Regions from separate parts of the Solwaraspora sp. WMMA2065 genome, predicted to be linked through region 2. Evidence: predicted binding sites of a transcription regulator. Region 2 holds the regulator's gene; each other region holds the start of a gene.
The links. Region 2 encodes HrcA, which represses chaperone genes, less so after heat shock. Its sites were predicted from a motif close to GGTTNGCACNCTCNNNNNGAGNGTGCNAACC; they were not measured.

Region 1: the regulator HrcA is predicted to act here: its motif matches at 3,048-3,078, upstream of groES (co-chaperone GroES).
Region 3: the regulator HrcA is predicted to act here: its motif matches at 5,781-5,811, upstream of groL (chaperonin GroEL).

The regions. Positions count from the first base shown of each region.
Region 1 covers NZ_CP128361.1:3,905,282-3,913,132, reverse strand. Annotated here, with positions in the region: gene O7610_RS17770 (sugar ABC transporter substrate-binding protein) at 1-962, opposite strand, end outside; gene ybaK (Cys-tRNA(Pro) deacylase) at 1,241-1,720, opposite strand; gene O7610_RS17760 (class I SAM-dependent methyltransferase) at 1,766-3,001, opposite strand; gene groES (co-chaperone GroES) at 3,218-3,526, shown strand; gene groL (chaperonin GroEL) at 3,643-5,286, shown strand; gene O7610_RS17745 (molybdopterin-dependent oxidoreductase) at 5,531-7,084, shown strand; gene O7610_RS17740 (WhiB family transcriptional regulator) at 7,177-7,605, opposite strand.
Region 2 covers NZ_CP128361.1:2,876,525-2,884,375, reverse strand. Annotated here, with positions in the region: gene O7610_RS13025 (GlsB/YeaQ/YmgE family stress response membrane protein) at 1-5, shown strand, start outside; gene O7610_RS13020 (phytanoyl-CoA dioxygenase family protein) at 144-1,046, opposite strand; gene O7610_RS13015 (hypothetical protein) at 1,304-2,194, opposite strand; gene O7610_RS13010 (enoyl-CoA hydratase-related protein) at 2,347-3,147, opposite strand; gene hemW (radical SAM family heme chaperone HemW) at 3,165-4,388, shown strand; gene O7610_RS13000 (DUF4870 domain-containing protein) at 4,477-5,046, opposite strand; gene hrcA (heat-inducible transcriptional repressor HrcA) at 5,429-6,451, shown strand; gene dnaJ (molecular chaperone DnaJ) at 6,522-7,655, shown strand; gene O7610_RS12985 (16S rRNA (uracil(1498)-N(3))-methyltransferase) at 7,698-7,851, shown strand, end outside.
Region 3 covers NZ_CP128361.1:5,676,951-5,684,801, reverse strand. Annotated here, with positions in the region: gene O7610_RS25790 (glycerol-3-phosphate dehydrogenase/oxidase) at 1-1,248, opposite strand, end outside; gene O7610_RS25785 (S8 family serine peptidase) at 1,284-3,827, shown strand; gene groL (chaperonin GroEL) at 3,967-5,589, opposite strand; gene O7610_RS25775 (cold-shock protein) at 6,006-6,209, opposite strand; gene O7610_RS25770 (serine hydrolase family protein) at 6,445-7,368, shown strand; gene O7610_RS25765 (GNAT family N-acetyltransferase) at 7,481-7,851, shown strand, end outside.

The sequences.
Region 1 (7,851 bases), 1.0 Mb from region 2:
ACCTCCCGGTTGGTCTCCGGGTCGGTGACGGTCTGCGCGACCTCCTTGCGCTCACCGTTCGCCAGCGCGACCGCCAGGTCGGCGGCGGCCTGCGCCTCGGCCTTGATCGCCTTGTAGACGGTCATGCACTGGTCGCCGGCGAGGATGTTCTGCAGGCCCTGCGGGGTGGCGTCCTGCCCGGTGACCGGCACCTGACCGTTGAGCTCGTTGCGCTTGAGCACCGAGATCGCCGCGTTGCCGAGGCCGTCGTTGGCGGCCAGCACGCCGTCGACCTCGCCGCCGGTCTGGGTCAGCATCTGCTCGAACAGCGTGGCGGCCTGGGTGTTGTCCCAGTCCGGCACCCACTGGTCCGGGCCCTTGACGTACTCGCCGGACTCGTACAGCGGGTCGAGCACGCCGTCGTAGCCGGCCTTGAACAGGGTGGCGTTGTTGTCGGTCTGCGAGCCGTTGAGGGTGGCGATGGTCGGCTTCTCCACGCCGGCGTCGGTCAGGCACTTGACCAGGCCCTCGCCCTGCAGTTGGCCGACGGCCTCGTTGTCGAAGCTGACGTAGTACTCGGCGGAGCCGCCCAGGGTGAGCCGGTCGTAGTCGATGGTGGCGACGCCCTGCTGCTTGGCCTTGTCCAGCACGGCCTTGCCGGTGCCGGAGTCCAGGTTGACGATCATCAGGACGGTGGCCCCGTCGGTGATCATCTGGTCGGCGAGGGTCTGGAACTGGGCCTTGTCGCCCTGGGCGTTCTGGATGCTGGCGTTGACGCCGGCGGCGTCGAACGCCTCCTGCAGGAAGCGCCGGTCGGCGGTCTCCCAGCGGTCGGAGGAGGCGCTGTCCGGCAGGATCACGCCGATCTTCGGGGTCGGCGTGTCGCCGCTGCCGGTGTCGGTGCCGGTGTCGCTGCCACAGGCGGTCAGGCCGCCGGCGAGCAGGACACCGGCGGCGGCGGTGCTGAGGATCCCTTTGCGCATCGCTCGGGTCCTTTCGAAGGGTGATGTTTCGCGTACAAGGGGTTGTGCTGGTGTGTGTCGTGCGGTCTCGGGCGTGGGCTCGCGGGGCGCTGGTGAGCTCCGGAGGCCCGGCCGGCGACGGCAACGGCCTGGGGCTGAGCTGGGCCATCGCGGTTTTTGTTGTGTCCGGCAACGTATTAGGAGTGTGGCGCCGGGCACAAGACGGTGACGTCACCAGTTTTGTTGCTCGCGATAACAATTCAGCAACGCGGCGGACACCTGCCCGTCGCCTGACCGGATCAGTGAGCAGCGATTGGGGCGAATCGGGCGCCAGTCACCGCTGCGAGGTCAACCGGAGTGATACTCAACTGCAACCCGCGGCGGCCGGCCGAGACGTACATTTCGGCGTACCGCTGCGCCGAGGCGTCCAGCACCGTCGGCAGGCGTTTACGCTGCCCGATCGGGCTGATCCCGCCCCGGACGTACCCGGTGGTCCGTTCGGCGAGCACCCGCTCGGCCAGCACCGCGCGCTTACCACCGAGCGCCACCGCCAGAGCCTTCAGGTCCAGCTCCCCGGTGACCGGCACGACGCCGACGGCGAGTGCCCCGTCGACCTGCGCCACCAGCGTCTTGAACACCTGCTCGGCGGCGACGCCGAGGGCGGCCGCGACCGCCGCGCCGTAGTCCGGGGTGTCCGGCGAGACCCGGTACGGGTGCAGTTGGAAGGTGATCTGCCGCTTGGTCAGCAGCGTCGTCGCCGGAGTCGCGGTACCTGCCATGCCGCGCGACGTTACCGGCCCCGCGCGCTCATCAGGCTGGCGCGCTCACCGGCCCGGCGCCGGCACCGGGTGGGCGAGCAGCGCCGTCGGGGCGCCGGCCACCCGGGTCAGCACCAGACTCGCCGCCACGCCGGCCCCAGAGGCGGTACGCAGCCGCAGGTCGCGGCGCAACTGGGCGGGGTCGAGCGGGGATCCGCGTTTGAGGATCTCCAGCCGCGTGACACCGCGTTCGCGCAGCAGCGCCCGCAGCCGCTTCAGCGAGAACGGCAGCACGTCGGTGATCTCCAGACACCTGCCGTACGGCGTGTCGGTCGGCGTGTCGGCGTAGACGTAGGCGATCGACTCGTCGGCGAGAGTGCCGTCGACGGTCGCGGCGAACGCGGCGACCAGGTGCGAGCGGACCACCGCCCCGTCCGGGTCGTACAGGTAACGCCGGACCGGGCCGACGGTGACCGGCTCGCCGCCGTCGCCGGTCAGGTCGGTGGCCGGCTGGCCGGTCCGCAGCAGGGTGGCCCGGCGTGGGGTGTCGGCCAGCGGGCCGCACCAGAACGCCGCCTCGACCACCTCCCGGTCGACGCTGACCCACTCGGCCTCGGCTCCTGGCGGGATCAACCTGTGGTCGATGCCCGGTGCCACCTTGAGTACGGTCCGTGGCACTCGGGCGACCAGGGTCCGGACGAAGTCCCAGGACGGGGAGTAGTTGTCCGGGTCGAAGGTGCGCCGACCGGTGCCGGACCGGCGGGCCGGGTCGCAGAAGACCGCGTCGTAGCCGGTGAGGTCGACTCCGGTGGCGTCGGCGCAGACCACGTCGACCAGGTGGGCCAGCCCGGTCGCCTCGGCGTTGGCGGCGGCGATCGCGGCGGTGCCCGGGTCGGCCTCCACCGCGTACACCCGGATGCCGGCCCGGGCGGCGGCGAGGGTGTCCGCGCCGAGACCGCAGCCCAGGTCGGCGAGGTGGCGTACCCCGGCGGCGCGTAACCGGTCGGCGCGCCGGTCGGTTACCACCGACCGGGTGGCCTGCTCCAGGCCGGCGCGGGTGAAGAACATCCGGGCGGCGGCCGGGCCGAACTTGCCGACCGCGCGGGCGCGCAGCGCGGCCTGGGTGAGCGCGGCGGTCGCCAGCGGTGCCGGCACCCCGGCGGTACGCAGCGCGGTCGCCGCCGCGAGTGGATCCGTCCGGCCCGGTGCGGCCAGCACCTCGGCTGCGGTGACCAGCGCGGCCGCGCCTTCCGGGGCGCGCAGGGCGGCCAGTTCGTCCGGGTGCACCGCGACATTGTCCATGCTCGGCCATCGGGCTAGCACTCCGCACAGGCGACTGCTAATCTGCGGTTAGCACTCTCGGGTCGAGGGTGCCAGCCCGCCGGCTCCCGCCGGTGAGCGAAACGCCAGGCGGTCCGGCACCCGCGACGACGGATCCGCCCGGTGGACATGAGGCAGATTGACGCCGGTTACCCACGTGGCCGGCACCAAAACCAGATACCCCAGGAGGGTATGCCCGTGACTACCGCGACCAAGGTTGCGATCAAGCCGCTCGAGGACCGGATCCTGGTCCAGGCGAACGAGGCTGAGACCACCACGGCGTCGGGCATCGTGATCCCCGACACCGCCAAGGAGAAGCCGCAGGAGGGCACCGTCCTCGCTGTCGGCCCCGGCCGCGTCGACGACAAGGGCAACCGGATCCCGGTTGACGTCAACGTCGGCGACACGGTCATCTACTCGAAGTACGGCGGCACCGAGGTCAAGTACGCCGGCGAGGAGTACCTGGTGCTCTCCGCCCGCGACGTCCTCGCGGTCATCGAGAAGTGACCTACTGCCAGTGCTGAACGCCCCGAAGCCCCAGCCCGGGGCTTCGGGGCGTCGCCCGTCGGCCGGTGCCGGCAGCCGCCGGCCGGCCGACGGCTAGTGCCTGTGAAGGGAATGTCATGGCGAAGATCCTGAGTTTCTCGGACGACGCCCGGCACCTCTTGGAGCACGGCGTCAACACGCTCGCGGACACGGTCAAGGTCACCCTCGGCCCGCGCGGGCGCAACGTCGTGCTGGACAAGAAGTTCGGCGCTCCGACGATCACCAACGATGGCGTGACCATCGCCAAGGAGATCGAGCTCACCAACCCGTACGAGAACCTCGGTGCGCAGCTGGTCAAGGAGGTGGCGACGAAGACCAACGACGTCGCCGGCGACGGGACCACCACCGCCACCGTGCTCGCCCAGGCGATGGTCCGTGAAGGTCTGCGCAACGTCGCCGCCGGGGCCAACCCGGCCGGCCTCAAGCGCGGCATCGACGCGGCCGCACAGAAGGTCTCCGAATCGCTGCTGGCCAAGGCAGCGGAGGTGGCCGACAAGGGCTCGATCGCGCAGGTCGCGACGATCTCGGCCCAGGACGCCACGATCGGCGAGCTGATCGCCGAGGCGATGGAGCGGGTCGGCCGCGACGGCGTCATCACCGTCGAGGAAGGCTCCACCCTGGCCACCGAGCTGGAGGTCACCGAGGGCCTGCAGTTCGACAAGGGCTTCATCTCCCCGCACTTCGTCACCGACGCCGAAGCGCAGGAGGCGGTCCTCGAGGACGCGTACATCCTGATCACCACCCAGAAGATCTCCTCGATCGAGGAGCTGCTGCCGCTGCTGGAGAAGATCGTCCAGGACAGCAAGCCGCTGCTGATCGTCGCCGAGGATGTCGACGGGCAGGCGCTGTCCACCCTGGTGGTCAACGCCGTACGCAAGACCGTGAAGATCTGCGCGGTCAAGGCCCCCGGCTTCGGTGACCGGCGCAAGGCGATGCTGCAGGACATGGCGATCCTGACCGGCGCCGAGCTGATCGCCCCGGAGCTGGGCTACAAGCTCGACGCGGTCGGGCTGGAGTCGCTGGGCCGGGCCCGGCGGATCGTGGTCGACAAGGACACCACCACGGTGGTCGACGGTGCCGGCAACGACTCCGAGGTCGCCGACCGGGTCACCCAGATCCGCAAGGAGATCGACGCGTCCGACTCGGACTGGGACCGCGAGAAGCTCGCCGAGCGGCTGGCGAAGCTCTCCGGCGGCATCGCGGTGATCAAGGCCGGGGCCGCCACCGAGGTGGAGATGAAGGAGCGCAAGCACCGCATCGAGGACGCCATCGCCGCGACCAAGGCCGCGGTCGAGGAGGGCACCATCCCCGGTGGCGGCGCGGCGCTGAGCCAGATCGCCGCCGTGCTCGACGACGACCTCGGCTTCGACGGCGACGAGAAGGTCGGCGTGTCGGTGGTCCGCAAGGCGCTGCACGAGCCACTGCGGTGGATCGCCCAGAACGCCGGCTACGACGGATACGTCGTGGTCGGCAAGGTGCTCGAAGGCGACTGGGGCCACGGGCTCAACGCCGCCACCGGTGAGTACGTCGATCTCGCCCGGGCCGGCATCATCGACCCGGTGAAGGTGACCCGCAACGCGGTCAGCAACGCCGCGTCGATCGCCGGGCTGCTGCTCACCACCGAGAGTCTCGTGGTGGAGAAGCCGGAGAAGGCCGAGCCGGCCGCCGGCGGGCACGGACACGACCACGGACACGGCCACCAGCACGGCCCCGGTTTCTGACCGGGAGTTCCACCTGTTCCACCTGTTCCACCTGGATCCGCGTGATCAGTACGGCCGAGGGCGCACTCTGCCCGAGGTTTCTGATCACGCGGATTCTGCGTATCGTCGGCGGTACCTACGCGCCGTCGACCCCGTACGGTGCCGGACAGATGGGCTGGACGCGATGAGGCCGGAGCCGACGGTGCCGGACGCGACAGGGCCGGAGCCGACCGGGCCAGCTGCGCAGACCGAACCGCCGGGCCGCCTGCCCGGACCGCTCGCAGCGCTTGCCGGGGTGGCCGCTGCCGCGCTCGCCCTGGGCCTGGCCGAGCTGATCGCCGTAGCCACTGGCGCCCGCTCGGCACCGCTGGTCGCGGTCGGCGGGGTGGTCGTCGACACCGTCCCCGAGCCGCTGAAACAGTTTGCCATCGACGTGTTCGGCGTACACGACAAGACCGCGCTGCTGATCGGCACCGGCGTACTGCTCGCCGGGTTCGCGGCCGTGATCGGGGTGCTGGCCGCCGGCCGGCTCGCAGTCGGCTTCGTCGGCGTCGCGGTCTTCGGCGTGGTCGGCGCGGCGGCCGCGCTCACCCGGCCCGGTGCCGGGCCGGCCGCCGTCCTGCCGGCGGTGATCGGCGCGTCCGCCGCCGCGCTGCTGCTCTGGGCGCTGCTCGCCGGCCCGCTGCGGCCGGCTTCCGTCGCCTCGTCGGCCTCGTCGGATGAACCGGTACCGGTTCAGCCCGGTGCCGGCACCGCCGACCGGCGCCGTTTCCTGTCCAGCGTCGGCGTGTCGGTCGGTGCCGCCCTGGTCACCGGTGCCGGCGGTCGTTGGCTGGCACAACGCCGGGGGGTGGCCACCGCCCGGTCCGCGGTGTCGCTGCCCGCTCCGGTCGACGCCGCGCCGCCGCTGCCTTCGGGTGTGGACCCGGCGGCGCCGGGGCTGAGCCGGTACGTCACCACCAACCGTGACTTCTACCGGATCGACACCGCGTTGGTCGTGCCCCAGGTCGACCCGGACGAATGGCAGCTGCGGATCCACGGCCGGGTGACCAACCCGATCACCCTGAGCTACTCCGACCTGCTCGGGATGGAGCTGGTGGAGCGGTACGTCACGCTGGCCTGTGTCTCGAACGAGGTGGGCGGGACTCTCATCGGCAACGCCCGCTGGCTCGGCGTACCGGTGCGGGACCTGCTGGTCGAGGCGGGCCCGCTGCCCGGAGCCGACCAGGTCGTCGGCCGGTCCGTCGACGGTTGGACCTGCGGCACCCCGACCGAAGCGCTGCTGGACGGGCGGGACGCGCTGCTCGCGGTCGGAATGAACGGTCAACCACTGCCGGTCGAGCACGGTTTTCCGGTCCGCATGGTGGTGCCCGGCCTCTACGGGTACGTCTCCGCCTGCAAGTGGGTCACCGAGCTGGAGTTGACCAGCTTCGCCGACTTCGACGCGTACTGGGTGCCGCGCGGCTGGGCGGCGCAGGGCCCGATCAAGACCCAGTCCCGGATCGACACCCCCCGGGTCCGCGCCGAACTGTCCGCCGGCACCGTACCGGTGGCCGGGGTGGCGTGGGCCCCGCACCGGGGCATCAGCGGCGTCGAGGTACGGGTGGACGACGGCCCCTGGCAGCCGGCCGAGCTGGCCCCGGCGGTCTCCGCAGACACCTGGGTGCAGTGGGTCTGGCAGTGGCCGGCAACCTCGGGTGAGCACCTACTGCAGGTCCGGGCCACTGACGGGACCGGTGCCACCCAGCCCGAACTACGCCAGCCTGTCGCCCCGGACGGGGCGACAGGCTGGCACTCGGTCCGCGTAACAGTCCAGTAGGGACAATCGAACCGGCGGCCCGTGGCCGAGGTCGCGGCCGTGCTGGCCGCGACCGCGACCGCAGCCGCGCGGTAGGTGACAGTTCGCCGCGGTCAGGCGGCGGTGGCCGAGTCAGCCGGCTGCGGCCTGACGGCGGCCGACTCCGGCCGGCGCTGGGCCGGCACGGTCGACTTGTGCGGTCGGCCCAGCCGGGCCTCCAGCCGTTGCACATCGACCCGGCCGCCACGGCGGTCGGCAAGATCCTCCCAGCCGAGGGCGAGCAGCCGGAGCCGTTCCGACTCGCTGAAGCCGCCCCACACCCCGTACGGCTCGCGCACCGACAGGGCGTGCGCGGCGCACTCCGCGCGGACCGGGCAGGTCCGGCAGACCGCCTTGGCTCCAGACTCCCGGCGGTTGCGTGACGACCCCCGCTCACCGTCGGGGTGGAAGAACTGGGCGCTGTCCCGGCCACGGCAGGCACCGAGGATCTGCCACTCCCACAGGTCGACGATCGGTCCGGGCAGTCGGCGTACATCCGACATCTGCACCCCTCCTTCCGCGCGGCTCCCGCGGACACTTCGTGGTAGGACCGGGCGGCCGGCCGCGCAAGCGCTCCGGTCCTTCATGTCACCGGGGTACCCGGGAGTCCCACTGCTCAATCACCCGTGCCGGAACGTGTGGGAACACCCGGGTCGGAACCTGCGCGCGATAGCCGGTCGGCGACGTGGCCGCCGGTCCTGAACTTTCATCTTTTTTCGTGGCAAAGCACATGAGCGAGCGTGCCTCGC
Region 2 (7,851 bases):
ACTGACTGGCCGGGTCGACTGGCCGAGCGCTCGGGCCGACGGACTGACCGCGCGATCGACAGCTGACGGCACCTGGTCCGTCGTCGGCGCCCATCCCCGGCACAGGCGGGGCGGATGCCGACGACGGACCCGGTGACCGCTGGTCAGCGCAGCCAGGGGATGCTGCGGTCGAGCAGCTCACGCTCCTTGAGTTCCTTACGGAGCGGGATTTCGTCGTCGATGTAGCCGTCCCAGTTGATGCCCCAGTAGTTCGCCGTGTGGGTGCCTTCGCCGAGCAGCTGTCGCTGCACCGGGGTCCGGTTCGCCCACCACTGGCCGTCCTTGTCGACATGCAACTCGTCCAACGGGCGGATCCAGCGGTACGTGTACCCGATGAACAGCATCTTGCGGGTGATCGTGGACAGGTTGGTCGACCGGGAGTGCCATTGCCGGCGGTCGAAGATGAACGCGTCGCCCGGGTTGGCGGTGATCTCGACCGTACCCTCGGGATCCGGGTTGTGCACGGTGAGGTCGGCCGGGCGGGGCAGGGAGTTGCGCAGGTGGCTGCCGGGGATCACCTTGGTGGCGCCGCGGCCGGTCTCCGACAGGTCGGACAGGACGTAGGCCACCTTCAGCGAGAACATCGGCCGGGGCAGGTTCGGGTCCATCGTCTCCGGGTCGGAGTTCTGCCGGTAGCCGTCCTGGTGCCACCCCCAGTACGGCTTCTCCGGCTCCAGCGCCGGTGGGGTGACGTCGAGATGGTTGTGGTGGGTGTAGATGTTCCAACCGGCCAGCCCCCACATGTAGGGGAACGCGATCGGATGGGTGAGCAGGTCGCCGAAGAGTTCGTCGCGGTCCAGGAAGCCCAGCAGGTGCAGGGTGCCGTCGGCGGTGGTCTTACCGGCGGCCTTCTCCTCGGCGTACACCCGGTCGACCGCGGCCTCGAGTGCCGCTCGGTGGTCCTCGGTCAGCACATTGCGCAGCAGGAGGAAGCCCTGCTCGTGGAACTCCTTGCGGTCGATGTCGCTGATCGCTTCGTAACCGGTCCGCCCGCCGTAATCGAACACAGCTTTCCCGTCCTGTCGGTGGTGCGCCCATTTGGGCCTGGCGGATGCCGATCCTAGCCCGCCTCTCGGCCGGCCCGCCCGGGCCCGATTGTCAGCAATTCGCGGGCCGTGTGGTCGGCCACAGTTGATCGCACGTGAGGTGTCGGGGCACGCACTTTCGGTACAGGAGCATCGTGCGAGATGTCCGGATTGTATAATTTGCCGCATGTTGCGCTAACTGTCAGTTAAGATGTGCAACCAGGGGGCAGTTGTCGACGTCAGGCGAAGACCTCCGCCATCACCCGCCCGGTCTCGATCTCACTGCCGGAAATCGACGACCAACTGCCGCCTTCCGCAGTCCATTCCTGATCGCCGAACGTGACCCTTTTGACGCCGTGATCAGTGGCATGGGAAACCAGCCAGTGCGCATATCGCCACCCGGCCTGTGTGTTCTCTGCCGGAACGCTCAGTGACGGCGTGGTCGGTCCCGGCAGCAGCGACTCCAGCCCGCCCCAGTCCAGCCGCAGACCGTCCGTGAGCGCCGCCGTCGCCTCGGCACCCCGCATCACCGGATCCTGGGTCACCGTGCAGGCGACCGCGCCGGTGGCCTCGCCGAGCAGCGCGGCTGTGAGCACCTGCGACTCGTCGGTCCACTTCTCGTACGCCTCGGGGAAGGCCGACCGCTGGACCGCCTGGGCGGCGTCGGTGACCCGCATGTCCTGCCAGCCCCGGATCCGTTCCAGGCCGGCGTAGAACGCGTTCGTCGCGTACCTGGTGTCGCGAATCTGTTCGACCGTGCCCCACCCCTGGCTGGGTCGCTGCTGGAACAATCCGACCGAGTCCCGGTCACCGCCGGTCAGGTTGCGCAGCTTGGACTCCTGGAACCCGGTCGCCAGCGCCACCACCACGGCACGCGGCGGCAGCCCGCGCTGCACTCCGATCGCCGCGATGGTGGCGGCGTTCGCCATCTGCTCCGGATCGAGCGTCACCCGGCGCAACTGGCCGTCGCCGGCCCCGGGCATGGAATCGGGCAGCTCGACGGTGCAACCCCGATAACCACCGGGCAACGCGAAATCGCCGATCCACCGGCCCAGGCCGACCCCGCCCAACAGGGCGATTGCCGCCAGCACGGCGACCAGCACCAGCACCGTCCGAGCCCGCACCGTCACCCCCACGCGTATTGCTGGGACCTTTGGTACACCAGGGACGGTTGTGTCGTCCAGCGGGAGAGGGCCCCGCGCGCTTGCCGTACCCGACCCTTACGCCGTACGCCTCGGCCCCGTACGCCGGACTTACCCCGTTTCGGGGCGAGTATCCGTGCTCACCGTCCCGGCAGCCAGCTCGGGTCGCGTTTGTCGCGGAACGCCCGTACGCCCTCGCGGCCCTCGTCGGAGAGGAAGTATCCGGTGGAGAGCTCGCGCAGCTCGGCCGTCTCGGCCCGGATGTCCGTCGGCGGAGTGCGCCGGAGCAGCTGCTTGGTGCCGGCCAGGGCGCCCGGAGCGCCCCGGACGAGCGCGGCGCAGCTCGCCGTCACCGCGGCGTCCAGCTCCCCGGCCGGTACGGCGGCGCTGACCAGACCGATCTGCGCCGCCCGGGCACCGTCGAACGGTTCACCGGTGAGGTACAGCTGCGCCGCCGCCCGTGGCTGCAGCCGGCGCAGCACGGTGGCGGAGATCACCGCCGGGACCACTCCGAGCCGTACCTCGGTGAAGGCGAAGGTGGCCGCCGCGTCGCAGATCGCGATGTCGGCCGCGGCGATCAGCCCCAGCCCGCCGGCCCTGGCCGGGCCGCCGACCCGGGCCACCACCGGTTTGGGACATTCCCACATCGCCGCCAGTACGTCGCCGAGCATCCCGACCGGCACCTGCCGGGTCGCGTACGCCTCAGCGGTCTCCTTCAGGTCGGCACCGGAGCAGAAGACCGGCCCGGTGTGGCTCAGCACCACCACCCGGACCTGCGGGTCGGCGACCGCTGCGGACAACGCGGCGAGCAGGTCGGTCATCAGCGGGGTGGACAGCGCGTTGCGGTTGCCCGGGCTGTCCAGGGTCAGGGTGGTGATCCCGGCGGCGGTGGCCGTGCGGATCAGTGGCTGCGCGGACCTGGTGGGTCGGGGCTCATCCATGCCGGCACACTAGTCCCATGCCAGGAGCACCACCCGCCGGTACGCCGGTGCCCGCCGACGGGGCGCTACCGCCATCCGCGCTCGCCCGTAGCGGCCGGCGCGGCTTCGGGGTCTATCTGCATGTGCCGTTCTGCGCCACCCGCTGCGGCTACTGCGACTTCAACACGTACACGCCTGCCGAACTCGGCGGCAGCGCACCGGTCGGGGAGTACCTGGACGCCGTGCTGGCCGAGCTGGAGCTGGCCGCGAAGGTCCTGGCTGACCGGCCGCCTCGGCAGGTGGACACGGTCTTCGTCGGCGGCGGCACGCCGAGTCTGCTGCCCGCCGACGCACTGGCCCGGCTGCTCGACGCGATCGACGCCACCTGGGGGCTGGCCGCCGACGCGGAGGTCACCACCGAGGCCAACCCCGAGTCGGTGACGCCGGCGTCGCTGCGGGCGCTGCGCGCCGCCGGCTACACCAGGGTGTCGCTCGGCATGCAGTCGACCGCGGCGGCGGTGCTCGCCGTGCTGGACCGCCGGCACGCGCCGGGCCGCGCGGTCACCGCCGCCCGAGAGGCCCGGGAGGCCGGGTTCGAGCACGTCAATCTCGACCTGATCTACGGTACGCCGGGGGAGAGCGCGGCGGACTTCGACGAGTCGCTGGCGGCGGTGGTGGCGGCCGGGGTGGACCACGTCAGCGCGTACGCGCTGATCGTCGAGGACGGCACCCGGTTGGCGGCCCGGATGCGGCGCGGCGAACTGCCGTACCCCGACGACGACGTCGCCGCCGACCGCTACCTCGCCGCCGAGTCGGCCCTGAGCGGCGCCGGATTCGACTGGTACGAGGTGTCGAACTGGGCACGGTCGGACGCCGGCCGGTGCCGGCACAACCTGTTGTACTGGACCGGCGGCGACTGGTGGGGGCTCGGGCCGGGGGCGCACAGCCACGTCGGCGGGGTCCGCTGGTGGAACGTGCGGCATCCCCGGTCGTACGCCGAGCGGCTGGCCGCCGGACGGTCGCCCGGCCACGGCCGGGAACTACTCACCGACACCGAGCAGCAGTTCGAAGAGGTGATGCTGGGGCTGCGTCTGGCCAGCGGGCTGCCGCTGGCGCGCCTGGCCCCGGCCGGCCGGGTCGCGGCCCGGCGGGCCGGCGACGACGGACTACTCGACCCCGAAGCGCTCACTGCCGGGCAGGCGGTACTGACCCTGCGTGGCCGGCTGCTGGCCGACGCGATCGTCCGTGACCTGCTGCCGTGAAACCGCTGCTGGGCGACCTTCCGTGGGTGGCCCGTTGTCACCACCGGTGACGCCCCCGGAGCCGGTACGGATCCGGGGGCGAGCGGCGTCACTTGATGAAGTTGGCGGACATCGGGTACTTGTACAGCGTTCCCTCGTTGGCCTTCACGCCCGCGATGATCCCGAAGATGATCTGGATCGCGAACACCACCAGGCTGGGGATGAAGAACAGGCACCAGCTGACGAAGAGCAGCACGAAGGCGATCGCCGACCAGAGGATCTGGAAGTTGAGCGCGGCCAGCGCATGCGCCCGTACGGCCGGTGACTGCTGACCCTTGACCAGGTAGGCGATCAGCGGGCCGACGAAACCGAGCGGTCCGAAGCTGATGAACGCGCCCAGGGCGCCACCGAAGTGGGCGATCAGCGCCCAGGTCTTGTCGTCGTTGGTGGCGTAGCCGGACGGGGGTTGACCTCCGTACGCCGGACCGCCGGGCGGGAAACCGCCGGGCGGGGGGTATCCGCCGGGGGGCGGGCTCGCGCCGCCGGGCGGCGGGGGGTATCCGGGAGAGGAGGCCTCGCCCGGCATCGAGTAGGACGCTGGAGGTGGCGGCGGGGAGTTGGGGTCCTGCGGCATGCCGCCGGGACCGTACTCCCCTGGTGGGCGAGGTGGTTCAGTCATGCCCGACACGGTAGGGGGAGGGATCAAGCCGCGCCAGTTAGCCCCGCCGACGAATTTCCCGTCCGGGTAGGCCGTCTCCGCTGGTCGGTCGGCTTGCGCTGGGTTGGCCGGCCGGCCTTACGATGCCCGCCGGCCGACCGATCCGAGCCCGAGCGAACCGCCCGATCCGACAGGGTGAGTGCGTTTGGTGACATATCGCCCGGTACGCCCCCGCCCGGCGAACTGATCATCGCCGGCCCGGCCCGATCGACGTATGCTGGCACTCACAACCGGCGAGTGCCAGCAACGGCGTCCGTCGTCGGTCCGGCCACCCAGCGGCCGCCGTGACGGCCGGGACCGTAGCCTCGGACCGGTCCGACCGGTGTCAGCGGAGGAGGTGCAGATGGGTCTCGACGACCGCAAACTCGACGTGCTCCGGGCGATCGTCGAGGACTACGTCGCCACCCAGGAGCCGGTCGGCAGCAAGGCGCTGGTCGAGCGGCACCAGCTCGGGGTGTCACCGGCGACCGTCCGTAACGACATGGCGGTGCTGGAGGAGGAGGGCTACATCCGGCAGCCGCACACCAGCGCCGGGCGGGTCCCGACCGACCGTGGCTACCGGTTGTTCGTCGACCGGCTGTCCCGGGTGAAACCGCTCAGCCCGGCCGAGCGCAGGGCGATCGAACGTTTCCTCGCCGGCGCCGTCGACCTCGACGACGTCGTGCACCGCACCGTCCGGCTGCTCGCCCAGCTCACCCGCCAGGTCGCGGTGGTGCAGTACCCGAGCCTGGCCCGGTCGTCGGTCCGGCACCTGGAACTGGTGCCGATCTCGACCACTCGGCTGATGCTGGTCCTGATCGTCGACACCGGCCGGGTCGAGCAGCGACTGGTGGAGCTGCCGGCCCCGATCAGTGCCGACGACGTGACCGACCTGCGTCGGCTGGCCAACGAGAAGCTCGACGGTTGTCGGCTCTCCGACACCCCGCCGTTGGTCCAGGCGTTGGTCGACGAGGTGCCAGCGGACCTGCGACCGGCGATGACCACGCTTTCGACGGTCCTGCTGGAGACGCTGGTCGAGCGGCACGAGGAACGCCTCGCCCTGGCCGGGACCGCTAACCTGGCCAGAGGGGGACTACTCGACTTCCAGGGCTCCCTGCGCCCGATACTGGAGGCACTGGAGGAGGAGGTCGTCCTGCTCAAACTGATCGGCGAGGTGGAGCCGAGCACCCTGCGGGTCCGCATCGGCGACGAGAACGAAATCGACAATCTGCGGGCCGCATCCGTGGTCAGCACCGGTTACGGTCCGGGCACTGTCATGGTCGGTGGCCTCGGCGTGCTGGGGCCCACCCGGATGGACTACCCCGGCACCATCGCCACGGTTCGCGCCGTGGCACGCTACGTCGGCGATCTGCTGGCGCAGAACTGACCGGCGGGCAGGATCAATACGACCCGGCGAACTGCACATGCGAGACTGACACATGAGGACACCAGACGCAGTGGCCAAGGACTACTACGGGATTCTCGGCGTGAGCCGGGACGCCTCCGCTGACGACATCAAGCGGGCCTACCGCAAGTTGGCCCGGCAGTACCATCCGGACGTCAATCCGGATCCGGTGGCGGCTGACAAGTTCAAGGACATCAACGCCGCGTACGAGGTGCTCTCCGACGACCAGAAGCGGCAGATCGTCGATCTCGGTGGCGACCCGTTGGCACCCGGCGGCGCGCCCGGCGGCGGCCCCGGCGGGGCCGGGCCCTTCGTCGGCTTCCAGGACATCATGGACGCCTTCTTCGGGGCGGCGGCCGGCTCCCGTGGGCCCCGGTCGCGGACCCGCCCCGGCGCCGACGCGATCCTGCGCCTCGAGCTCGATCTGACCGACACCGCGTTCGGCGTCGAGGCGCCGATCACCGTCGACACTGCGGTGATCTGCACCACATGCTCCGGCGCGGGCACCGCGGCCGGCACCCACCTGGCGACCTGCGAGGCGTGCGGCGGGCGCGGCGAGGTGCAGTCCGTGCAACGGACCTTCCTCGGCCAGGTGGTCTCGTCCCGGCCCTGCGTCGCCTGCCAGGGCTACGGCACCGTCATTCCGCACCCCTGCACCACCTGTTCCGGCGACGGCCGGGTGCGGACCCGACGTTCGCTGACCGTCAAGATCCCCGCCGGGGTGGAGGACGGGATGCGGATCCGGCTGGCCCAGCAGGGCGAGGTCGGGCCGGGCGGGGGCACCGCCGGTGACCTGTACGTCGAGATCCACGAGCGGCCGCACGACGTCTACTCCCGCAAGGGTGACGACCTGCACTGCCGGGTCACCGTGCCGATGACCGCCGCGGCGCTCGGCACCCGGCTGACCATCCGGACCCTGGACAGCGACGAGCCGGTGGACGTCAAGCCGGGCACCCAGCCGGGTGCCACCCTGCGGCTGCGTGGGCGCGGCGTGCCGCATCTGCGCGGCACCGGCCGCGGCGACCTCTACGTGCACCTCGACGTGCGTACCCCGACCAAGCTCGACGCGGAGCAGGAGCGGACGCTGCGGGAGTTCGCCAAGGCCCGGGGCGAGGAGGTCGCCGAGCTGACCAAGCAGGGCGGGTTCTTCTCCCGGATGCGCGACGCGTTCAACGGCCACGGCTGACCCGACGCCGGCCGCCGAGCAGCAGCGGAGAACCGATCCGACGTGAGCGCCCCACTGTTTCTCGTCGAGCGCCTGCCGACCGGGCCGGGTCACACCCTCGACGGGCCGGAGGGCCACCACGCCGCCACGGTGGTCCGGCTGCGCCCGGGTGAGCGGTTGCGGCTCGCCGACGGGCGCGGCGGTGTCGCCGACGCGG
Region 3 (7,851 bases), 2.8 Mb from region 2:
CACGTCCGCGGCCATCACCCGGTACGTCGTGTACTTGCCACCGGCCACCAGCAGCAGACCCAGCATCGGCTCCACCACGGCGTGCTCCCGGGACAGCCGCGACGTCGAGTCCGCCTCACCGGACAGCAGCGGCCGCAGCCCGGCGTACACCCCTTCGATGTCGCGCGGCGTCAACGGCCGGTCCAGCACCGTGTTCACCTGGTCGAGCAGGTAGCCGATGTCGCGCTCGGAGGCGGCCGGGTGGGCGCGGTCGAGCCGCCAGTCGGTGTCCGTGGTGCCGATGATCCAGTGCCCGCCCCAGGGCAGCACGAACAGCACCGAGGTGGCGGTACGCAGGATCAGCCCGGCCTCACCGGTGATCGCCGACCGGGGCACCACCAGATGCACGCCCTTCGACGCGCGTACCCGCAGGCCGGGCCGGACCCCGACGTCGCCGAGCATCCGCGACACGTCGTCGCTCCACACGCCGGTGGCCGCGATCACGGTACGGGCGCGTACCTCGAACTCGGCGTCCGGATCGCCGGGCCGGGCCTCCATGTCCCGGACCCGCACCCCGGTCACCTCGCGGGCCTGGCGCAGCAGGCCGACGGCGCGGGCGCTGGTCACCACGGCCGCGCCGAGGCTGGCCGCGGTCCGCGCCAGGGTGACCACCAGCCGGGCGTCGTCGACCTGACCGTCGTGGTAGCGGATGGCGCCGGCGACGACGTCCGACCGCAGGCTGGGGAAGAGCCGCCGGGTGCCTTCGCGGGACAGGTGCCGGTGCAGCGGCATCCCCCGGCCGCCGCCAAACACCCCGGCGAACGCGTCGTACGCGGCGACCCCGGTGCCGTAGTAGGCCCGCCGCCAGAGCCGGCCGGGCAGCGCCCGTGGCCCGCTGGCGCCACCCTGCGGCAGCGGAACCAGGATCGGCACCGGCCGGACCAGGTGCGGGGCGATCCGGGTGGCCAGCAGCCCACGCTCGGTCAACGCCTCGTGCACCAGCCCGAACTCGAGCTGCTCCAGATAGCGCAGCCCGCCGTGGATCAGTTTGCTGGACCGGCTGGACGTGCCGGCGGCGTAGTCGCGGGCCTCGACCAGCGCCACCTTGAGACCGCGCGACGCGGCGTCGAGGGCGGCGCCGACGCCGGTCACCCCACCCCCGATCACCAGTACGTCGAACCGCTCGCCACGTAGGCGGCGCAGATCGGCGGCGCGGCGGGTCACGGACAGTTGGCCGGCGGCGTACCGGGAGACGGCAGGGTCACGCACCTCTCCACCGTATCCGGCCGCCTAGGGTGACGGACATGACGCAGCCGCCCGGTCATCCCGGCTACCCGTACCCCGGTCAGCCCTACCCGATGCAGCCGCCGTACCCGATGCAGCCGTCCGCCGCCGCCGGGCCGCCGCCGGCCAGCGTGTGGCCGACGGTCGCCGCGGTGGCGATCGCGATCTGGTCGGTCGGTGTAACGGTGTTCGCGCAGGCCGGCGGCTGGCTGACCGACCAGGTCCTGCAGGCCAGTGGGCTGCCCACCCCGGCGGTGGTCTGGCCACTGATCGCGTTCGGCAACGCACTGCTGGTCGGCGTACCCACCATGCTGCTGGCGCTGGTGCCCCGGTCACCGGCGGTACGGGCGACCGGCCGGGCCTGGCTGGTCGCCGCGTTCGCCCTCGGCGGTTTCGGGCTGCTGCGGGCCGTACCGACCGTCCACCATGAGCTGTACCTGGCAACGCTCACCGTGCTCGCCGCCGGCGGCGCCGCCGGGCTGCGGGCGCTACGGCGCCGGGCCGAACCGAGCGAGGCCGAACCAGGTCCGGCCGAACCAGGTCCGGCCGAACCAGGTCAGCTTCAGTCAGCTCAGGCCGAGCCAGCTCACGCTCAGTCCGGCAAGGCGGACCGGATGGTCGCTGTCCTGCTCGCCGTCGCGGCCGGGCTGGTCATGCTGCTGCCCTGGTGGTGGGTCGGCGCGCTGGGCGGCGCGGTGGAGACGGCACTCGCCGTCGCCGCAGCGGCCGCGATCGGCTGGTACGCCGCCGAACTGCTGCCCCGCCGGTTCTGGACGGCGATCGGTGCCGGCCCGCAGGGGCGCTCGGCGGTGCGCACCATCCTGCTCGGCGGGACGGTCGCCGGGGTCGGGCTGCTGCTGCTCGCCGCCGGCATCGGCCAACCCGGCGGGCACCTGGCCGCGATCCTGGTGCTGCCGCCGATCGGGTACGCGGCAGCGGCGATCGGCTGGGCCGCCGACCGGTCCAGCGCGCCGGTCGGCGTACTGGCCGGGCTGTCCGCCGCCGGACCGCTGGCCCTGCTCGACCCGGAAGAGGTCTCGCTGCTCCTGGCCATCGGCCGTGACGTGCCGTTCTGGGCGGCGGTCGGTGCCGGCGTCGGGCTGGCGCTGGCGCTCGCGTTGGGTGTCGGCCTCGGCTTCGGTCTCGGTTGGCGGCGGGCGGGTCGACCACCACGGCTGGCGGGTCGACCGCTGCGGTGGGTGGCGGTGGCCACCGTCGCGGTGCTGGCGGTGGCCGGTGCCGCCGTGCACCTCGCCGTCGGGCAGCCGGGACTGCACGGCGAACGGCTGTTCGTGGTGCTGCGGGAGCAGGCCGACCTGTCCGACGTGCCGCGCGGCACCGGACCGCAGGCCCGCGACGAACGGGTCCGTACGGTCTTTCAACGGCTGGTCGACACCGCCGAGGCCAGCCAGGCCGACCTGCGCGACGATCTGGACGGGTGGGGGCTGTCCTACACGCCGTACTACCTGGTCAACGCGATAGAGGTGGACGCCGGGCCGGCGCTGCGGCCCTGGCTGACCCGGCGGGACGACGTCGACCGGGTGCTGATCAGTCAGCAGCTGCGGCCGCTGCCGGCCACGGTCGAGCCCGAACGGGGCGACCAGCCCGCTCCGCGTACCCCGCCGTGGAACATCACCATGCTCGGTGCCGAACGGGTCTGGACGGAGCTTGGTGTCGAGGGCGCCGGCATCGTGGTCGGCGCCTCGGACTCCGGGGTGGACGGCGACCACCCGGCGCTCGCGGACGGGTTCCGGGGCGGCGGCGACTCCTGGTTCGACCCGTGGAACGGCACCGGTACGCCGACCGACAACAACGGGCACGGCACCCACACGCTCGGCTCGGCTGTCGGCGACACCTCGATCGGGGTCGCGCCGGGCGCGTCCTGGGTCGGCTGTGTCAACCTGGACCGCAACCTCGGCAACCCGGCACGCTACCTGGACTGCCTGCAGTTCATGCTGGCCCCATTCCCGACCGGGGGCGACCCGTTCGCCGACGGGCGACCGGAGCGCGCCCCGCACGTGCTGACCAACTCCTGGGGCTGCCCGGAGCTGGAAGGCTGTGACCTGGGTTCGTTGCGGCCGGCCACCGAGGCGCTGGCCGCCGCCGGGCTGATGATGGTGGCCGCCGCCGGCAACACCGGCCCGTTCTGCAGCTCGGTCGACGACCCACCGGCCCCGTACACCGATGTGCTGACCGTCGGCGCGGTGGACGCCGACCGGGAGGTCACCGACTTCTCCAGCCGGGGCCCGGCACCGGACGGCACCGTCAAGCCGGACCTGGTGGCGCCGGGCGCCGACGTCCTGTCGGCGATGCCGGGCGGCGGGTACGCGGCGCTGGACGGTACGTCGATGGCGACCCCGCAGGTGGCCGGGGTGGTGGCGCTGCTGTGGTCGGCGCAACCGGAGCTGATCGGTGATCTGGACGGCACGGCGCGGATCCTGCGGCAGACCGCCGCCGAGGCCGGCACCGGGGGCGGTGACACCTGCGGTGACCCGGCGAACCTCACCGGCGCCGGCCTGGTCGACGCGTACGCGGCGGTGCAGGCCGCCCGGTCCAACGCCTGATCGGCGCTCGGCCGGTCTGCGCACCGGTCGGCTGACCGGCGGGAGCAGAGACGCCGCAGGGCGGTTACCGGGAAGCTGCCCGGTAACCGCCCTGCGGTCTTGTCGCTACCTTCTTGTCGCTACTGCGGCGTGGCTGGACTCAGAAGTCCATCTCGCCGCCGCCCGGCGCACCCGCCGGAGCCGGGGTCTTCTCCGGCTTGTCCGCCACCACGGCCTCGGTGGTCAGGAACAGCGCCGCGATCGACGAGGCGTTCTGCAGCGCCGACCGGGTCACCTTGGCCGGGTCGATGATGCCCGCCTGCAGCAGGTCCACGTAGTCGCCGTTGGCGGCGTTGAGGCCGTGGCCGGCCTCCAGGTTGCGGACCTTCTCCACCACGACGCCGCCTTCGAGGCCGGCGTTGACGGCGATCTGCCGCAGCGGGGCGTCCAGCGCGATCTTCACGATCTGCGCGCCGGTCGCCTCGTCGCCGACCAGGTCGAGCTTGTCGAAGGCGGTCTTGCCGGCCTGCACCAGGGCGACGCCACCACCAGGGACGATGCCCTCCTCGACGGCTGCCTTGGCGTTGCGCACCGCGTCCTCGATGCGGTGCTTGCGCTCCTTGAGCTCCACCTCGGTGGCCGCGCCGACCTTGATCACCGCGACGCCACCGGCCAGCTTGGCCAGCCGCTCCTGCAGCTTCTCACGGTCGTAGTCGGAGTCGCTCTTCTCGATCTCGGCCCGGATCTGGTTGACCCGGCCCTGGATCTGCTCGGCGTCGCCGGCACCGTCGACGACCGTGGTCTCGTCCTTGGTCACCTGGACCTTGCGGGCCCGGCCCAGCATGTCGATGGTCACCGCGTCGAGCTTCAGGCCGAGCTCCTCGCTGACGACCTGGCCGCCGGTGAGGATCGAGATGTCGGTCAGCATCGCCTTGCGGCGGTCACCGAAGCCGGGAGCCTTGACGGCAACCGACTTGAAGGTGCCGCGCACCTTGTTGACGATCAGGGTGGCCAGCGCCTCGCCCTCGACGTCCTCGGCGATGATCAGCAGCGGCTTGCCCGACTGCATGATCTTCTCCAGGATCGGGAGCAGATCCTTGACCGAGGAGATCTTGCTGTTGACGATCAGGATGTAGGGGTCGTCGAGGACGGCCTCCATCCGCTCCGGGTCGGTCCAGAAGTAGGGCGAGATGTAGCCCTTGTCGAAGCGCATACCCTCGGTGAGCTCGAGCTCCAGGCCGAAGGTGTTGCTCTCCTCGACGGTGATGACGCCTTCCTTGCCGACCTTGTCCATCGCCTCGGCGATGATCTCGCCGACGCTGGAGTCACCGGCGGAGATCGACGCGGTGGACGCGATCTGCTCCTTGGTCTCCACGTCCTTGGCGAGCTTGCTCAGCTCCTCCGCGACGCTGGACACGGCGGCCTCGATGCCCCGCTTCAGGGCCATCGGGTTCGCGCCGGCCGCGACGTTGCGCAGGCCCTCGCGGACCAGGGCCTGGGCCAGGACGGTCGCCGTCGTCGTGCCGTCACCGGCCACGTCGTCGGTCTTCTTGGCGACCTCCTTGACCAGCTCGGCGCCGATCTTCTCGTACGGGTCCTCGAGCTCGATCTCCTTGGCGATGCTCACACCATCGTTGGTGATGGTGGGGGCGCCCCACTTCTTTTCGAGCACGACGTTGCGGCCCTTCGGGCCCAGCGTCACCTTGACGGCGTCGGCGAGGGTGTTCATACCCCGCTCGAGACCGCGGCGCGCCTCTTCGTCGAACGCGATCATCTTGGCCATACGGCGTTGTCCTCCTGGACGCTCGCAGCACCGGAGCCGGTCAGCTCCGCCATGCCGCCTGCTCTACGCACCTTCGGACGTCGCTACCTGACGACAGTGACGTCCGCCGGCCGGGCCGGATAGCCCGCGACGACCGGCCATCTCCGCCACCCCGCGAAGCGGGACGACGGCGGTGGCCCCACCGCCCCGACCTTTGGCACTCCCGGTTGGCGAGTGCCAATCCTTGTTTAGCACTCTCCCCTGTCGAGTGCAAGCGAACAGCAACTTGCCGGCCCGACGTACCCCTTCGGGCCGCACGGCCGCCGACAGCGGTCGCGGTCAGGATCAGGTGAGCAGGATCGCCGGGCGGCGAGACGATGAAAGGCGCCGGCTCCACCAGGAGAACCGACGCCTTGCGGGTACGCAGACTGTGTCGACTAGGCGATGACCCGGACCCTCTCCGCCTGAGGACCCTTCTGCCCCTGAGCGATCTCGAACTCGACGCGCTGCCCGTCGTCGAGCGCCTTGTAGCCGTCCATCTCGATCGCGGAGAAGTGGACGAAGACGTCCTGCCCCCCGTCGACCGCGATGAAACCGTAGCCCTTCTCGCTGTTGAACCACTTCACGGTGCCCTGCGCCACGGTGCACTTCCTCACTTCTGTCGTGCCGGGCCTCTGCCGGCCCTCTGGTCGGCGCGTTCGCCGACCGAAGCCACCGATCGGGACTCCAGTGCGGGTGCCCGAGTACAGCAGCCGAAATCGCACGCTACACGAGGTCCGACGGCACCGCACTACCCCAAAAGGGGACATTAACCCCCAGTCAAGTCTCTCTGGCACCACATTTCGTTGACCACGTGTGTCCCGTACACCGCAGAACGTGAAGTCCGGACGGCATCGCGCGCCTGGCAGCCGGGCCGTCCGACGGCCGGACCGCACCGCGCCCCGACATGACCGCGCCCGCCAACGCCACCCGGTGGCCGCCGCCGTCGGGCTACTCATCGTGCTGTCGGCGTTCACCGGCGGCCTGCCCGGGGACGCCGGCAAACCACCGCCGCGCGAGCCGGGCTGGACCGTCGCCGACCAGGACCACGACCATCAGCGCAGCGTGTTGCTGCGCGCCGGGCCGGTGCCGACACCGACCGACGGATTCTTCTCCTGGGCGGCGCTGAACCGGCGTACCGGGCTGATCACCGGGTCACCGAACTTCACCGCACAGAGCGACACCATGTCGTTGATCAAGGTGTGGTTGGCCGCCGACGACCTGCGCCGCGCCGACGAACAGGGCCACATGCTCCGGACACCTCAGCTCGCCCAGCTGTCGTCGATCATCCGGGACAGCGACAATCCCGGCGCGGACGCCACCTACGACCGGGTCGGTGGCCAGGAGTCCATCGAGCGGATGGTACGGATCTGCGGACTGACCGACTCGGCCCCGGAGCGCGACCGGTGGAGCAACACGATCGTCTCCGCCCGCGATGTGACCAGGCTGGGGCGCTGCCTCGCCGACGGGCGGGCGGCCGGGCCGCAGTGGACACCGTGGCTGCTGTCCGAGATGCGCGCCGTCCGCGGTGCGGGCGACTTCGGCCCGCGGGACGCGCTCACCGCCGAGTACGCGGCCACCATCGCGATCAAGAATGGCTGGCTGCTGCGCGACGAGGACGGGCTCTGGCACGTCAGCTGCCTCGCGATCGGGGAGACCTGGGTGATCGGCGCGCTGGCCCGCTACCCCGGGCGGCACGGGCTCGACCACGGCATCGACTACTGCCGGCAACTCGGCACCGCCCTGCTGCTGGTGGCGTGACCCCGTTGCCGGCGAGGGCATGACCGTGGCGGCTGGTGGCGTGACCGGTACGGGCCGGGCCGAAGGCGGGATTCCGGTTGTCCGCCGGGCCGCGCCGGGCAAGCATGCCGGCATGGGAACTGGGACCGACACCGACCACGTCGTACCGCCGGTAGCCGCAGTCCGGCGGATCCGGGCCGACGACGCCGCCCGGATGCGCGCGCTGCGGCTGGAGATGCTCGCCGATTCGCCGCTGGCGTTCATCGAACGGCTCGCCGACGCGGCGGCCCGCCCGCTGCACGAGTACGCCGAGCGGGCAGCCCGGTCCGCCGTCGGTGACCTGATCGCCCAGTTCGTGGCCGAGACCGGACCGACATCGTTCGTGGCGCACGCGGGAGCACACGTCTGGCGCGACGACCCGTCGGTGTCCGTCCTGTTCGCCGTCTACATCAGCCCGGCCTGGCGCGGCCGGAGCCTGCTCGCCGAACTGGTAGACGCGGTCGC